3 regions of the Streptomyces sp. NPDC050738 genome follow, and region 3 is predicted to be linked to each of the others. Evidence: riboswitches for the same ligand, from Rfam matches in the RefSeq annotation. Region 3 holds a riboswitch; each other region holds the start of a gene.

The links. A riboswitch is a leader RNA that binds a small molecule or an ion and turns the genes downstream of it on or off. The one in region 3 is predicted to bind cyclic di-AMP.
Positions count from the first base shown of each region.
Region 1: linked by a shared signal. The riboswitch ahead of AB0H78_RS24925 (transglycosylase family protein) and the one ahead of AB0H78_RS23565 (M23 family metallopeptidase) in region 3 are both predicted to bind cyclic di-AMP.
Region 2: linked by a shared signal. The riboswitch ahead of AB0H78_RS11295 (NlpC/P60 family protein) and the one ahead of AB0H78_RS23565 (M23 family metallopeptidase) in region 3 are both predicted to bind cyclic di-AMP.

Region 1 is NZ_JBFAHN010000010.1:120,255-125,764, forward strand. Features, by position in the region: gene AB0H78_RS24905 (Ppx/GppA phosphatase family protein) at 1-72, opposite strand, end outside; gene AB0H78_RS24910 (DUF501 domain-containing protein) at 69-602, opposite strand; gene AB0H78_RS24915 (septum formation initiator family protein) at 628-1,098, opposite strand; gene eno (phosphopyruvate hydratase) at 1,195-2,481, opposite strand; gene AB0H78_RS24925 (transglycosylase family protein) at 2,742-3,476, opposite strand; cyclic di-AMP (ydaO/yuaA leader) riboswitch at 3,480-3,627, opposite strand; gene AB0H78_RS24930 (transglycosylase family protein) at 3,897-4,763, opposite strand; gene AB0H78_RS24935 (cytochrome P450) at 4,877-5,510, opposite strand, start outside.
Region 2 is NZ_JBFAHN010000003.1:668,596-674,105, forward strand. Features, by position in the region: gene AB0H78_RS11285 (M23 family metallopeptidase) at 1-84, shown strand, start outside; gene pcrA (DNA helicase PcrA) at 95-2,530, opposite strand; cyclic di-AMP (ydaO/yuaA leader) riboswitch at 2,771-2,916, shown strand; gene AB0H78_RS11295 (NlpC/P60 family protein) at 2,925-4,064, shown strand; gene AB0H78_RS11300 (hypothetical protein) at 4,088-4,441, opposite strand; gene AB0H78_RS11305 (NlpC/P60 family protein) at 4,770-5,510, shown strand, end outside.
Region 3 is NZ_JBFAHN010000009.1:133,378-138,887, reverse strand. Features, by position in the region: gene AB0H78_RS23580 (GNAT family N-acetyltransferase) at 1-324, opposite strand, end outside; gene AB0H78_RS23575 (HPr family phosphocarrier protein) at 451-732, shown strand; gene AB0H78_RS23570 (GntR family transcriptional regulator) at 857-1,540, opposite strand; gene AB0H78_RS23565 (M23 family metallopeptidase) at 1,720-2,535, opposite strand; cyclic di-AMP (ydaO/yuaA leader) riboswitch at 2,548-2,695, opposite strand; gene AB0H78_RS23560 (pitrilysin family protein) at 2,893-4,260, opposite strand; gene AB0H78_RS23555 (pitrilysin family protein) at 4,290-5,510, opposite strand, start outside.

The sequences.
Region 1 (5,510 bases), on a different contig from region 3:
GGCAGGGTCCGCGTCGGCGACGAGGAGACGGATCGAGTTCGTACCGCAGTCGATGGCGGCCGCGCGGGTCACTCGGAGTCCTTCTCGCCGCACGGCGCCACGCACGGGCCCTTCGCCCACCACTCGGGCAGCATCGCGATCGCCTCGTCGCCCAGCGGGTTCACACCCGGGCCCGCGGCCAGCGAGTGCCCCACCAGGACGTGCAGGCACTTCACGCGGTCCGGCATGCCGCCCGCGCTCGGGAAGCCCTCCAGGACCTCAATCGCGTCGCGGCGGGCGATGTAGTCCTCGTGCGCCTTGCGGTACGCGGCCGCGAGCTCGGGGTCCGTCGCCAGGCGCTCCGTCATCTCCTTCATGACGCCGTTCGCCTCGAGGGTGCCGATCGCGGAGGCCGCGCGCGGGCACGTGAGGTAGAAGGTCGTCGGGAAGGGCGTGCCGTCGGGCAGCTTGGGGGCCGTCTCGACCACATCCGGATTGCCGCACGGGCAACGGTGGGCGATCGCGCGCAGCCCGCGCGGCGGGCGGCCCAGCTGCTCCTGGAAGGCGGCGATGTCCGCGTCGGTGGGCGCGGTGGACTCGGTCTGCGGAGGGGGCGTCTGCATCGTGCTTCCGTTACGTGTCGTGTCGTCAGTGGCGGTCGGCGTTGTCCACGCCGTCCCAGAGGTTGGAGTACCAGGGGCGGTCGGCGGCGCCCTGGTCGTCGGTGCTCGTCGTACGGGCGTCCGGGTCGACGACCGTGAAGCCGGTCTCCCCCGGCCGTAGGTAATGAAGGTGCTCGCGGGCCAGGCGCTCGATGTACGCGGGGTCCTGGAGCCGGGCCTTCTCGTCGCGCAGCTCCTCGACCCGCTTGCGCGCGTCCTGCGACTGCTTGCGCTGGTCGGCGATGTCCGCGCGCTGGGAGACGTACTGCCGCATCGGATACGCGAGCGCCACGATCAGCGTGCACACGACCATGACAAGGAGCGCGGCCCGCCCGGTGAGGCGGGAGCGGCGGGCCTGGCGGCGGGTCTGCGAGCGGTAGACGCGGGCGGCGGTCTGCTCGCCGAGGACGCGGATCCTGGTCGCAGTGGAGAACCGGTCCCGCTTGTCCGCTGCCATGTCGTCTCTCCGCCTCCCCGATACGCGCCTTTACGCGCCTGCGTCCCCGCACACGGTACGGGACCGTGTGCGGGGACGCGTGGAGGCTTAGGGCGATTAACCCTTGAAGCGCGGGAAGGCGCTGCGGCCCGCGTACACCGCCGCGTCGTCGAGGATCTCCTCGATGCGCAGCAGCTGGTTGTACTTGGCGACGCGGTCCGAACGGGCCGGGGCGCCGGTCTTGATCTGGCCGCAGTTCACCGCGACCGCGAGGTCGGCGATGGTGACGTCCTCGGTCTCACCGGAGCGGTGGGACATCATGCACTTGAAGCCGTTGCGCTGCGCCAGCTCGACGGCGTCCAGGGTCTCGGTCAGCGAACCGATCTGGTTGACCTTGACGAGCAGGGCGTTGGCCGAGCCCTCGTCGATGCCGCGGGCGAGGCGCTCCGGGTTGGTGACGAAGAGGTCGTCGCCGACGATCTGGACCTTGGCGCCCAGCTTGTCGGTGAGGACCTTCCAGCCCGCCCAGTCGTCCTCGTACAGCGGGTCCTCGATGGAGACCATCGGGTACGCGGAGACGAGCTCCTCGTAGTACTCGGTCATCTCGGCGGCCGAGCGGGACTTGCCCTCGAACTCGTACTTGCCGTCCTTGTAGAACTCGGACGCGGCGACGTCGAGCGCCAGACCGACGTCCTTGCCGGGGACGTAACCGGCCTCCTTGATGGCCTCGATGATGAGGTCCAGGGCGGCGCGGTTGGACTCGAGGTTCGGGGCGAAGCCGCCCTCGTCGCCGAGACCGGTCGAGAGACCCTTGGTCTTCAGGACCTTCTTCAGCGTGTGGTAGATCTCCGCACCCCAGCGAAGGGCTTCGGAGAAGGACTCCGCGCCGATCGGGGCGATCATGAACTCCTGGATGTCGACGTTGGAGTCGGCGTGCGACCCACCGTTGAGGATGTTCATCATCGGGACGGGCAGCAGGTGCGCGTTCGGGCCACCGAGGTAGCGGAACAGCGGCAGGTCGGAGGCCTCGGAGGCGGCGTGGGCCACGGCGAGCGAGACGCCGAGGATGGCGTTCGCGCCGAGGGAACCCTTGTTCTCCGTGGCGTCGAGGTCGAACATCGCCTGGTCGATCAGGCGCTGCTCGGTGGCGTCGTAACCGACGAGCTCCGGGCCGATCTGCTCGATGACGGCGAGGACGGCCTTCTCGACACCCTTGCCCTGGTAACGGTTGGGGTCACCGTCACGGAGCTCAATGGCCTCGAAAGCACCGGTGGAGGCACCAGACGGAACAGCAGCACGACCCGTGCTGCCGTCGTCGAGGCCGACCTCGACCTCGACCGTGGGGTTGCCTCGGGAGTCCAGGATTTCCCGGGCTACGACGACGTCGATGGACGGCACGAGCATCTCCTTATGGGATGTGACGCTATGGGGTGCAGGGTCGCTTTGGCCTTGCGACAAGAGCCTAACCGGCTGGCGGGGTTCGGCCAGCCGTGCGACCGGCCCCTGGGACGAAAAAGGGCCCAAAGTCGAGTATTGCAGGGCGAAGGACCTGAAAGTTACTGCCCGGTAATAGCTGAAAACCCCGGCCCGGCGCGAACGGGGGATGTCGCGCCGGGCCGGGGTGCCCTGGGGGGAGCCTGGATCGGCTCCGGCTGGTTCAGCTATCAGCTGAGGTGCAGCTGCTGGCCCGGGTAGATCAGGTCGGCGTTCTTGACGATGTCGCCGTTGGCCTTGAACAGCTTCTGCCAGGTCGTGTCGTGCGACTCGGCGATCTTGCTGAGGGTGTCGCCGGTCTTGACCTTGTACTCGCCGTCGCCCTTCTCGTACGAGGACGAGGAGGACGCCTTCGGCGCGGGGGTCTCCGCGGCGGGGGCCTGGGCCGAGTCGTCCGAGGACGAGCTGTCCGAGGAGGAGCTGGAGTCCGCGGAGTACGAGTTGTCGGACGAGGACGAGGACGAGTCGCTGGAGGACGAGTCGCTCGACGCCGAGTTGCCGGAGTCGGTGCTGACGCCCGGGTCGACACCGTCGTTGCTCAGGTTGCCGGCGCCGGCGCAGGCCCAGGCACCCGGGCCCTGCATGTCGAGCAGCTTCTCGGCCGTGGCGATCTGCTGGTCCTTGGTCGCCTCGTTGGCGTGCTGGGCGTACTGCGTACCGCCGGCGGCGGCCCAGCTGGAGTCGGAGAACTGCAGGCCACCGTAGTAACCGTTGCCCGTGTTGATCGACCAGTCGCCGCCGGACTCGCACTGGGCGACAGCGTCCCAGGTGGAGACGGAGGCGGCGGAGGCCGAGGTGGCGCCGATCAGAGGCGCGGCCACAGCGGCACCGGTGATGCCGGCGAGCATGGTGTAGCGAACGGCCTTCGAGGGGCGGCGGTGCTTGGACTTGCTGGAAAACAGCATGCGGAATCTCCTCACCGACGCCTACGAGGTGAGCTGTCGGGTTCGGGCCAATGAGTTGCCCGGCCGAGCGTCCTAGCGCTCGGCTTAACCCCAAGCCGGTCTCCCGGCACTTACCTGGGTCCCCCGCTCCTGCCTACGGCGCTTTACGCGTCGAGTATCCCGAGCGACCGACGGCAGGATTCGGCGTGACGGTCGCTGGTGCTCGCTTTGACGAGCGGCCTGAACCGTAAACACAGGTCGCCCCGATGTTCAAAGACGAACATCGGGGCGAAAAGCCGCTGCTTGCACACAGGAAGACCACATGTGTGCAGGTGGGCGACGGGTTGGACGTACGGAACGAACCGGGCATGAGCGGAGGGTGAAGAGACCCTTGTCTCAGTTGCTCAAATTGGGACATTAGCGCCCCAACTGCCCCGCTTTTCAGCCCAAATCGAGGCTCTGACCAGGAACGATGAGGTCCGGATCCGAGCCGACGGTCTTCTCGTTGGCCGCGTAGAGCGCCGGCCAGCCGCCCTTGATGTCGTGTGCGTCCGCAATGGCCCAGAGGTTGTCGCCGGTGCGGACCGTGTAGTCGCCTGCGGCGGCTTCGGAGCGATCCGTGGCGTCACCGCGGGAGGCGTGGCGGCCGGTGTCGCGGCCCGTGCCCGACGTGTCGGAGGTGTCCGACGCGTCCGTTCCGCCGCGGTGCTTGCCCTGGCCCTGCCCCTTGCCCTGGTCCGCGCCCTTGTCCGCGTCCGCGCTCGCGGAGGGTGCGGGCGTGGCCGTGGCGTCGGGCTTCGCGGACTGCGAGGGGGTTGCGGACGGAGTCGACGTCTCCGTGTCCGAGGGGGCCGGCGTCGCCGAATCCGTCGGCGCGGGTGTCGCGGTGTTCGTGGCGCCGGGGTCGACCGACGGAGTCGCACCGGCCTCGGCCGCGTTCGCCAGGCCGGAGATCTCCGCGCAGCTCGCCCAGGGCTTGGTGCCCTCCGCGTCGAGGACCTTCTGGGCCACCGCGATCTGCTGGGCGCGGCTGGCGAGGTCGGCGCGCGCCGCGTACTGCGAGCCGCCGTAGGTGTCCCACTTCTCCTGCGAGAACTGCAGACCGCCGTAGTAGCCGTTGCCGAGGTCGGCGCTCCACATGCCGCCGCTCTCGCAGAGTGCGACCCGGTCCCAGGTGCTGGAGTCCGCCGCGTGGGCGCCCGTTGCGGCGAGAAGCGGAATCGCGATGGCCGAACCCGTCACTCCTGCCGCTACGACAAAAGCGGGAGCCTGACGAGGGCGGCGATGCCGACCGTTCCCGGAGCTCATGCGAGGGCCTTCCGTGTGACGGATGAGTCGAACGGCGAACCTAGCCGGAATCGAACGCGGGTCACAAGTCGATGCAGCGCAGATCACGTGAAAGTCACAGTCTTGACGGAGCGTCAGTTCTGTTCGGCCGTGAACTCCACCGGAAGCGTGCGCAGTCCACGCATGATGAGCCCGCCGCGCCAGCGCAAATCGGCAGGATCTCCCGCAAGTCGCAGGTCAGGGAGGCGAGTGAGGAGCGTGGCGAGGGCCGTCCTGCCCTCCAGGCGGGCGAGCGGCGCACCGAGGCAGTAGTGGATTCCGTGGCCGTATCCGAGGTGCTGGTTGTCACTTCGGGAGAGATCGAGGGTGTCGGGCGCGGTGAAGCGCTCCGGGTCGCGGTCGGCGGCCGCGAGGACGACGAGCACGGGGTCGCCCTCGGCGATGTCCTGGCCGCCCAGCGTCAGCGCTTCGGTGGCGAAGCGCCAGGTGGCGAGCTCGACCGGGCCGTCGTAGCGCAGCAGTTCCTCGACTCCGGTGGCCAGCAGCTCGGTCTCTCCCGCCGCCAGCGAGGACTGGAGGCGCTCGCGCTGGGTGGGGTTCTGGAGGAGGGAGTGGACGCCGTTGCCGATGAGGTTGACGGTGGTTTCGAAGCCGGCGAAGAGAAGGATGAAGGCCATCGCGGCGGCCTCGTTCTCGCTGAGGTGCTCGCCGTGGTCCGAGGCGCTGATGAGGTGGGAGATCAGGTCGTCGCCGGGGTTCTCGCGTTTG
Region 2 (5,510 bases), on a different contig from region 3:
CTCCACTTCGAGGTACGACCCGGCGGCGGTTCGGCGATCGACCCGCTGCCGTGGCTCCGCAGCCACGGCCTCGACCCGACGTAAGCCGTAGCGACTACAGCTTCTCGACCGGCGCGTACCGCAGCAGCAGCTTCTTCGGGCGCTCGTCCCCGAAGTCCACCGTCACCTGGGCGTCCGCGCCCGTCCCGGTCACCTGCATGACCGTGCCCAGACCGAACTGGTCGTGGGTGACCCGGTCCCCCACGTGCAGCGTGATCACCGGCTTGTCGCTCGCACGCCGCGTGGCGAAGCCCGTGGCGCCACCGCTGCCGCCCCGCGCACGCGAGGAGGACAGCGACGCGGCGATCCCCGACGTCGGCCCCGCCGGAGCCGCCATCGCACCCGTCCGCTTCCACTCCAGGTGCTGGGCCGGGATCTCCTCCAGGAAGCGCGAGGCCGGGTTGTACGAGGGCTGGCCCCAGGCGCTGCGCATCGTGGAGCGCGTCAGATACAGCCGCTCGCGCGCCCGCGTGATCCCCACGTACGCGAGACGCCGCTCCTCCTCGAGCTCCTTGACCTGCCCCAGCGCGCGCATGTGCGGGAAGACCCCGTCCTCCATGCCCGTCAGGAACACCACAGGAAACTCAAGGCCCTTGGCCGTATGGAGCGTCATCAGCGTTATGACGCCGGAGCCGTCCTCGTCCTCGTCCGGGATCTGGTCCGAGTCGGCGACGAGCGCGACCCTCTCCAGGAACTCGGCGAGGGTGCCCGCGCCCTCCTCGCCTGCCGCCGAGCGCTCCTGCTCGAACTCCAGGGCCACGGCGGCCAGTTCCTGGAGGTTCTCGATACGGGTCTCGTCCTGCGGGTCGGTGGATGCCTGCAACTCGGCGAGATAGCCGGTCCGTTCGAGCACGGCCTCCAGTACGACGGCCGGTCCGGCCCCCGACTCGACGATGGTCCGCAGCTCCTCCATCAGGACGTTGAACCGCTTGACGGCGTTCGAGGAGCGGGCCGCCATTCCGTACGCCTCGTCGACCCGGCGCAGCGCCTGCGGGAAGCTGATCTTCTCCCGCAGCCCGAGCGCGTCGATCATCGCCTCGGCGCGCTCGCCGATCCCGCGCTTGGGTACGTTCAGGATGCGGCGCAGCGGGACGGTGTCCTCGGGATTGGAGAGGACCCGGAGGTACGCCAGGATGTCCCTGACCTCCTTGCGCTCGTAGAAGCGCACCCCGCCGACGACCTTGTACGGGAGCCCGACCCGGATGAAGATCTCTTCGAAGACACGGGACTGGGCGTTCGTACGGTAGAAGACGGCGACGTCCGATGCCTTCGCGTCGCCCGCGTCCGTGAGCCGGTCGATCTCCTCGGCGATGAACTGCGCCTCGTCGTGCTCGGTGTCCGCGACATAGCCGACGATCTTCGCGCCCTCGCCCGCGTCGGTCCACAGGTTCTTGGGGCGGCGGCTCTCGTTGCGCTCGATGACGGCGTTGGCGGCGGAGAGGATCGTCTGCGTGGAGCGGTAGTTCTGCTCCAGGAGGATCGTCGTCGCGTCGGGGTAGTCCTCTTCGAACTGCATGATGTTGCGGATCGTCGCGCCTCGGAAGGCGTAGATCGACTGGTCCGCGTCACCGACGACGCACAGCTCGGCGGGGGCGGGGCCCGACCCCACCAGCTCCTTGACCAGCGTGTACTGGGCGTGGTTGGTGTCCTGGTACTCGTCGACCAGGACGTGGCGGAAGCGCAGCCGGTAGTGCTCGGCGACGTCCGGGAACGCCTGGAGCAGGTGCACCGTGGTCATGATGATGTCGTCGAAGTCGAGGGCGTTCGCCTCGCGGAGGCGCCCCTGGTACATCGCGTACGCCTCGGCGAGGGTCTTCTCGAAGCCGTCGGCGGCCGTCGAGGCGAAGGTCTCCTCGTCGATGAGCTCGTTCTTGAGGTTGGAGATCTTGGCGCTGAAGGCCTTGGGCGGGAACTTCTTGGGGTCCAGGTCCAGATCCCGGCAGACCAGGGCCATGAGCCGCTTGGAGTCCGCGGCGTCGTAGATCGAGAACGACGACGTGAAGCCGAGCTTCTTCGACTCGCGGCGCAGGATGCGGACGCACGCGCTGTGGAAGGTCAGGACCCACATGGCGTGGGCGCGCGGGCCCACCAGATTCTCGACGCGCTCCTTCATCTCGCCCGCGGCCTTGTTGGTGAAGGTGATCGCGAGGATCTGGCCGGGGTGGACGCCGCGGGCGCCCAGGAGGTGCCCGATGCGGTGGGTGAGCACCCGGGTCTTGCCGGAACCCGCGCCGGCCACGATGAGCAGCGGGGACCCGGAGTGCACGACCGCCGCGCGCTGCTCGGCGTTCAGGCCGTCGAGGAGCGCGGCGGGGTCCACGGCGGGGCGGGGGGCGCCGTCGCGGTAGTACGCGTCACGAGGCGGCCCGTCGAAGGCGCCGCCGAAGAGGTCGGCGGGGACCTCCTCGGGGGCGTGGTCCTCGGGGGGCGGAGGCGCGTCCTCGGTGGGCTGGAGGTTCGCCAGGAAGCTGTCGTCAAAGAGGCTGCTCATCGTCCACCGAGTCTAGGCCGGACCAGTGACACTCCGGGTCGGTATCCCCGGCCCCCGCTCCTGTAGCGGCCGGAGACCGCTTTCGGGAGGTCCGTCCCGCAGGTCACGAAAATGTATCGGGCATATCGAACATCAGGCTTCCCACCCGCCACAGGAGGCCGCTACCGTGCTCGCTCAGGTGGCCGTACCCCCACCGGCGAACCGCGCCGGAGCGCGCCGCCGCGCCGAGTCCGCTCTGCCGCACGACCTGCGTCGTACGGCAGTTGGAGCCGGGGACCCACCAAGCACCACCGGGGTGAATCGGTCCGTACCCCCAAAGGACCGTAGGGCGCCTTCCGAAGCCCGAACCCGACAGCTAACCCGGTAGGCGGTCCACGGAAGGAACACGCCTGCCTTGGCAGACCACCGCAAGCCGCGTACCCGAATACGCGCAGCCGTACCCGCCGTATCGCTCACGACCGCGGCACTCGCCTCCGTCTCGCTGCTCACGCAGAGCGCGCAGGCCGCGCCCGCGCAGCCGAAGCCGAGCATCGAGGACGTACAGAAGAAGGTCGACGACCTCTACCGGCAGGCCGGCACCGAGACGCAGAAGTACGACCGCGCCAAGGAGTCCACCGCTCTGCAGCGCAAGAAGGTCGACAAGCTCCTCGACGCCGTGGCCGCACGCACCGACCAGCTCAACAAGTCGCGGCGCGAGCTGGGGCAGTACGCGGCAGCGCAGTACCGGGGCGGCCCGCTCGCCACCACCGCGAACCTGCTGCTCGCCGACGACCCGCAGTCGTACTTCGACCAGAACCAGGCCATGAAGCAGCTGTCCGCGCAGCAGACGCACGCGGTCGACGACTTCGAGACGCAGCAGAAGGCGGCGGCGAAGCAGCGCGCCGAGGCGACCACGCAGCTGGAGACGCTCACCACCGCGCAGGCGGATCTGAAGGCCACCAAGGGGCAGGTGCAGTCGAAGCTCGCCGAGACGCGGGAGCTGCTGTCGAAGCTGACGGCGGAGGAGAAGGCACGGCTGGCGGCGCTGGAGAAGGCGCGGCAGAAGGCGGCCGCGAAGAAGGCGGCGGAGCTGGCGGCCAAGCAGGCGGCGGCGGAGAAGGCCGCGAAGGAGGCGGCGGCGAAGGAGGCGGCGTCAGGCGGCGGCTCCGGCAGCGCCTCGGGTTCGTCGTCCTCGGGTTCGTACGCGGCCAAGGCCGCCAAGGTCCTCGACTTCGCCCGCGACCAGATGGGCAAGCCGTACGTCTGGGGCGCGACGGGCCCCAGCTCCTACGACTGCTCGGGCCTCACCCAGGCCGCCTGGAAGGCCGCCGGCATCGACCTCCCGCGCACCACCTGGGACCAGGTGAAGGTCGGCAAGCGCATCGCGACGGCCGATCTCCAACCCGGTGACCTGGTCTTCTTCTACGACGACATCAGCCATGTCGGGATCTACATCGGCGGCGGCAAGATGATCCACGCACCGCACACCGGCGCGAATGTCCGCGAGGAGTCGATCTACTACATGCCGATCTACGGCTCGGTGCGCCCGGCCTGACTCACGCCGGGCTCACCTCAGCCTCACGTCCACAGCACCGCGATGAAGATGTTGGCCACGGTCAGGCCGCCGACCGCACCGAACAGCGCCTTCTCGACCTTCTCCTCGTCACGCTTGACGTAGACCAGGCCGAGAATCACGATCAGGACCGCCAGCTTGATGCCGATCTTGACGTTGTTGACCGTGTGGTCGTCGGCCTGGTTGAGGCCGACCAGCGCGACCCCCGTGACCAGCATCGTCAGCGCCCCGTGCAGCATCGCGGGCACGAAGCGCGCCGTGCCCGCGCCCATCGCCTTCATCTGGGTCAGGAAACCACCGAGCAGCGAGGCGATGCCGATGATGTGCAGGCCCACGAAGACATTGATCAGTACGTCCATGGGCCAGACCCTAGCCACCCCTTGACACCATCTTTCACTCAGGTCGTGCGCATTCACCGGTCACAGCCGCTCACTCCATGACCAAAATGAACCACTTCAAGGCAAACCAGCGCTTTCGCGCAACCTCAGGTTTAGCGTCCTTCTCCAGGTGACCGGCTCCCCACCGCCGTCCCGTCCGATCCGCAGGAGAAGGGCCGGACGACTGTCGGTCACCACCGCCGAAAGAACCGGCGGCGGCCCGCTCCCCCTGTGCGGGCCGCCGCCGGACGCGCGTCACGGACGTGACGCGCGGATACGGACGTCATACGGAAGGACGTGACCCGCCCTCGTGGCCGCTCACCGAAAACCCAAGCAGCGCCCGCTCACCGGCCCCGCCGCCCGCACCGCGGCCACCCTCGCGATCGCCACCGTGGCATCGGCCACCGCCTTCGAAGGCACCGGGCACGCGGAGCCGAACCTCACCCCCGCTCAGGTCAAGGCGAAGGTCGACAAGCTGTACCAGGAGGCGGAGGTCGCCACCGAGGCGTACAACGGCGCCAAGCAGAAGACCCAGGCCACCCAGAAGGCCATCTCCGCGCTGCAGGACGAGGCCGCCCGCAAGACCGAGACCCTCAACGCCGCCCGGCGCCAGATCGGGCAGAGCGCGGCCGCCCAGTACCGCACCGGGGGCATCGACCCGACCGTGCAGGTGCTGCTCTCCTCGGACGCCTCGCAGTTCCTGGACCGGGCCGCGATGACCGACCAGCTGGGCGCGCGCCAGAGCGCCGATATCGATGACATTCGGCACCAGATCGGCCAGATCGACCAGTTGCGCACCACCGCCGACACGCGTTTCACCCAACTCCGCACCGACCAGGCGGACTTGAAGAAGCAGAAGACAGCGGTCCAGGCGAAGATCCGCGACGCGCAGGCACTCCTCGACCGGCTCAGCGCCCCCGAGCGCACGAGTTACGAGAGCGCTGCCGCCGCCCCCGCCTCGGCCGCCAGCCGGTCCGTGGCCCGCTCCTCGGCCGTGGCCCCCAACTCCCGTGCGGCGCAGGCGGTCTCCTTCGCGTACGGCGCCCTCGGC
Region 3 (5,510 bases):
GTCCTGGACGAGGAAGGCGACCTCGGCCTCGCCCTCGCCGATGCGGTCGTAGCGGACGGTGGCGATGAACTCTCCGCCGATGGTGACGGCCAGACCCACCCGGTCGACGTAGTCGTGGTGGGTGAAGCGGTGGACGTCCTTGTCGGACAGCCGCGGGTAGGGCGCGAAGAAGCGGTAGTACTTCGACTCGTCCGAGACCTGTTCGTAGAAGCTGACCAGCCGCTCGGCGTCGTCGGGGGCGATCGGCCTGATCCGTGCCGTGCCGCCGTCGCGCAGCACGACATCGGCTTCCCAGTGCGCCGGGTACGCCAGGTCCGGGTTCATGGGGAGAGCCTACGGGGCACCTACGGGTCGCGGAGGAGTCCGGGCCGGGGCAGGCTGGGGCTCAGCATCCCGTACCCCGTGGTTGAATGGTCTAGACAACAGTCAGAGAACTTGAAGGGCAACACCATGGCTGAGCGCCGCGTAAATGTCGGTTGGGCCGAGGGTCTGCACGCCCGCCCCGCCTCCATCTTCGTCCGTGCCACCACGGCCACCGGCGTCCCCGTGACGATCGCCAAGGCCGGTGGCAACCCCGTCAACGCCGCCTCGATGCTCGCCGTGCTGGGCCTCGGCGCGCAGGGCAACGAGGAGATCGTGCTCGCTTCGGACGCCGAGGGCGCGGACGCCGCTCTCGACCGTCTGGCGAAGCTGGTCGCCGAGGGTCTCGAGGAGCTCCCCGAGACCGTCTGAATTTCGCACACCGAAACCGCTCCACCAGAATTCCGGTGGAGCGGTTTCGGCATTTTCCGAACCTATTCAGGGCAGCAGAAAGGAGAGGCACTGAATTGCCTCTTCTTTGTATACGGCGCGACTGTTAATGCGAACCGCCCGCGGTGTTTACGGCATGTTGCGAAGTCCTCACATGATGCGCGGCGGCACGGCGCAGCCGGTGCGCTCCGCTCACCCGTTCCGAATGCAGCACGGTCAGCGCCCTCGCCCGTTCCGCGTCGCCGCGTGCCACGGCGTCGACGATCGCACCGTGCTCGGCCCAGGATTCGACCGGCCTGACGGGCTGCTCGACGGCGTACATCCAGGCGATCTTGTGCCGCAACTGGGTCAGCAGCGCCGTCAGCGGCGGACTGCCCGCGGACTGCGCGAGCGTCTCGTGGAACCAGCCGCCGAGTGAGCGCAAGTCCTCGCCCTGCCCCCGCCTGGCCCGCTCCTGCCCCAGCCTGACCAGGCCGCGCAGGACTTTGAGGTGCGCTTCGGTACGCCGCTGAGCAGCGCGGGCCGCGCCCATCGGCTCCAGCAGCAGCCGCATCTCGAGCAGGTCGGCGGCCTCCTGCTCGGTGGGCTCGGCGACACAGGCACCGGCATGGCGGCGGGTGGTCACGAAGCCCTCGGACTCCAGGGTCCGCAGCGCTTCGCGCACCGGGACGCGCGAGACGCCGTACCGGCGGGCCAGTACCTCCTCGGTGAGCCGACTGCCGCGCTCGAAGACACCGGAGACGATGTCGTCACGGATTGCCGTGCATACCGAGTGCGCTGGAATGCGCATCACCGAACCTCCGCCTTAATCCCCGCGAAACGCGGTCGATCGACGCCTGTTCGGCGACTCTATTGCAGCGGAGGTAAATTTCCGATGGCAGCCGGTTAATCATGGATATCTTTTGGCCACAGCACCATACGCAGAAGGCCCCGGCGCGGATGCGCCGGGGCCTTCTGGTGGAGCGGATGTCAGACGTTCACACCGTGCGAGCGCAGGTACGCGACCGGGTCGATGTCCGAGCCGTACTCGGGGCTCGTGCGGGCCTCGAAGTGGAGGTGCGGGCCCGTGACGTTGCCGGTGGCACCGGAGAGGCCGATCTGCTGGCCGGAGGTGACGGTCGAGCCGACGGAGACGCCGAGGGACGAGAGGTGGCCGTACTGCGTGTACGTGCCGTCGTTCATCTTGATGACGATGTTGTTGCCGTACGCGCCGCCCCAGCCGGCCTCGACGACGGTGCCCGCGCCGACGGCGTGGACCGACGTGCCGGACGCGGCGTGGAAGTCGATGCCGGTGTGGCTGCCGGAGGACCAGAGGCTGCCGCCGGTCTTGTAGCCGGTGGAGACGTAGGAGCCCGATATCGGCGCCACGTAGGCGTTCAGGCGCTTGCGCTCGGCCTCGCGGGCGGCGCGCTCCTTGGCCTCGCGCTCCTGCTTGGCCTTGGCCTCGGCCTTCGCCTTGGCGGCCGCGGCGGCCTTGGCCTTGGCTTCCGCCTTGGCCTTCGCTTCGGCCTTCGCCTTCGCGGCGGCCTTGGCCGTGGCGGCCTCGTGCTTCTGCGCGGCCGCCTGGGCGTCGATGTGCGCGGCGAGCGAGTCGCCGATGACGATGGTCTGGCTGAGAGCGGCGGTGTCCGCGGCGGGGGCCGCTGCTTCGGCGGCGATGGCCGGGGCGGCCAGGCCTCCTACGACGCCGGTCGTGGCGAGGGCGGCGGCACCGGCGAAGGTCGCGGTCTTGCGCGTCAGACGGTTCGGGGCACGGTGCTTACCGGTAGGGCGGGCGAACGCCATGAAGGGGTTGGTCCTTTCCTTCCTTCTCGCCTACCGGGTTAGCTGACGGGTTCGGAGCAGGAAGGTCTCCTACAGGCTTGCGCCTGATTCACCCCAGGGACTGATGTGGGTCCCCGGCTCCCCAGGCTCGCGCCAGACGGGGACTCGGCGATCACTGTCCGGGGCCGCGGACGCGGCTATAAGTACGACGAACAGCGGGACCGACGGTAAGCGGTCCGCGTTCCCGGGACCAAACAGACAGCCCCTTTTGTAGCGCACGCCACAGGACATCAAGGCAACCTCTCCAATAAAACGGACATAAGGGAGAACCCCGGCGGCCGAATGGCCGCCGGGGTCCCCTTTGTTGCTGTTTGTCGATCAGCCCGTGACGACGGTCACTTCACCGATCCCCAGCGCCCTGACCGGCTCCGCGATCTTCTCCGCATCTCCGACCAGCACCGTGACGAGACGGTCCGCGGGGAAGGCACTGACGACCGCGGCCGTGGCCTCGACCGTCCCGGTCTCGGCGAGGCGCGCGTACAGCTGCGCCTGGAAGTCGTCCGGGAGGTGCTGCTCGACCTGGTCGGCGAGCGTGCCCGCGACCGCCGCGGCCGTCTCGAACTTCAGCGGGGCGACACCCACCAGGTTCTGTACGGCGGTCTCGCGCTCGGCGTCGGTGAGCCCCTCGGCGGCGAGCGTGCGCAGCACCTTCCACAGGTCGTCCAGCGCGGGCCCGGTGGACTCGGTGTCCACCGAGCCGCTGATGGCGAGCATCGCGGCACCGGTGCCCTCGGCAGTGGAGCGCAGCACCTGGCCGAAGGCCCGTACGCCGTAGGTGTAGCCCTTCTCCTCACGCAGGACGCGGTCCAGACGGGAGGTGAGGGTGCCGCCGAGGCAGTACGTACCGAGCAACTGGGCGGGCCAGACCCGATCATGGCGGTCCGCACCGATCCGGCCGATGATCAGCTGGGTCTGCACGGAGCCGGGACGGTCCACGATGATCACGCGGCCCGTGTCGTCCGCGGTGATCGGCGGGGCCGGGCGGGGGGCCGCGGTGTTGCCCGTCCAGTCGCCGAGGGTCTCGGCGAGCAGCGCGTCCAGGTCGACGCCCGTGAGGTCGCCGACGACCACGGCGGTGGCCGTGGCGGGGCGCACATGCGCGTCGTAGAAGGCGCGGACGCCTGTGGCGTCGATGCGCGCCACCGTCTCCTCGGTGCCCCGGCGGGGGCGCGAGATGCGCAGGGAGGCCGGGAAGAGCTCCTTGGAGAGCTGCTTGGCGGCCCGGTAGCCCGGGTTGGCGTGCTCGTGCGGGATCTCGTCGAGACGGTTGCGGACCAGCCTGCTGATCTCGCCGTCGGTGAAGGCCGGTGCGCGCAGTGCCTCGGCGAGCAGGCCGAGCGCCTTGGGCAGCCGCGATACGGGGACCTCGAGGGAGACCCGGACGCCCGGGTGGTCGGCGTGCGCGTCCATGTTGGCGCCGCAGCGCTCCAGTTCGGCCGCGAACTCCTCGGCGGTGTGCTTGTCGGTGCCCTCGTTGAAGGCGCGCGACATGATCGTGGCGATCCCGTCGAGGCCCTCCGGCTCGGCGTCCAGGGGGGCGTCGAGGTTGATCTCGACGGCCACCACCTGCTGGCCGGGGCGGTGGCAGCGCAGCACGGTCAGACCGTTGGGCAGCGTGGAGCGGCCGGGAGCCGGGAAGGCCCAGGGTGTGGGCGTGCCCGGCTGGGGCTGCGGGTGGTACGTCATGCTCACGGCAGCGGTGTCGGTGGTCTCCGTCACTGGTCCGCCCCCTCTTCTTCGGCTTCTTCCGCCGCGTCTGCGGACTCGTCGGGCACTTCGGAGCTGATCGGCTCGTACACGAGGACTGCGCGGTTGTCGGGGCGCAGAAGCGCCTTGGCGACCGCCTGCACCTCCTCGGCCGTGATGTCCAGGACCCGGTGGACGGCGGTCAGCGCGAGCTGCGGGTCGCCGAACAGGACGGCGTACCGGCACAGTTGGTCGGCGCGTTGCGCCACGGTGCCGAGCCGGTCCAGCCACTCGCGCTCCAACTGGGCCTGGGCGCGCTCCATCTCCTCGGCCGTGGGACCCCGCTCGGCGAACGCGGCGAGCTCTTCGTCGACCGTCGCCTCGACCTCCGGGACCTCGATACCGCTCGACGTCTGGACGTCCAGCCAGCCGAGCGAGGGTGCGCCGGCCAGCCGCATCATGCCGAAGCCTGCGCCGGCGGCCGTCTGGTCACGGCGTACCAGACGGTTGTGGAGCAGCGAGGACTCGCCTCCGCCGAGGATGGTCAGCGCGATGTCGGCGGCGTCGCACTCGCGGGTGCCGTCCTTCGGAAGGCGGTAGGCGGCCATCAGGGCGCGTGAGGGGACGTCCTCGTGGAGCTCCTCGCGCAGCTGCTCGCCGATGATCTCCGGAAGCGAACCGTCGCGCGGCGGCTGCTTGCCGTCGTGCGAGGGGATCGAGCCGAAGTACTTCTCCACCCAGGCCAGCGTCTGCGCCGGGTCGATGTCGCCGACGACCGAGAGCACCGCGTTGTTGGGCGCGTAGTACGTACGGAAGAAGGTGCGCGCGTCCTCGAGGGTCGCGGCGTCCAGGTCGGCCATCGAGCCGATCGGCGTGTGGTGGTACGGGTGGCCCTCCGGGTAGGAGAGGGCGGCCAGCTTCTCGAACGCGGTGCCGTACGGCACGTTGTCGTACCGCTGGCGGCGCTCGTTCTTGACGACGTCGCGCTGGTTCTCCATCGACTCCTCGTCGAGGGCGGCGAGCAGCGAGCCCATCCGGTCCGCCTCCAGCCAGAGCGCGAGCTCCAGCTGGTGGGCGGGCATCGTCTCGAAGTAGTTGGTGCGCTCGAAGCTGGTGGTGCCGTTGAACGATCCGCCGGCGCCCTGGACCAGATCGGCGTGGCCGCTGCCCTTCACCTGTCCGGAGCCCTGGAACATCAGGTGCTCGAAGAGGTGGGCCAGGCCCGTACGGCCCTTGACCTCGTGCCGCGA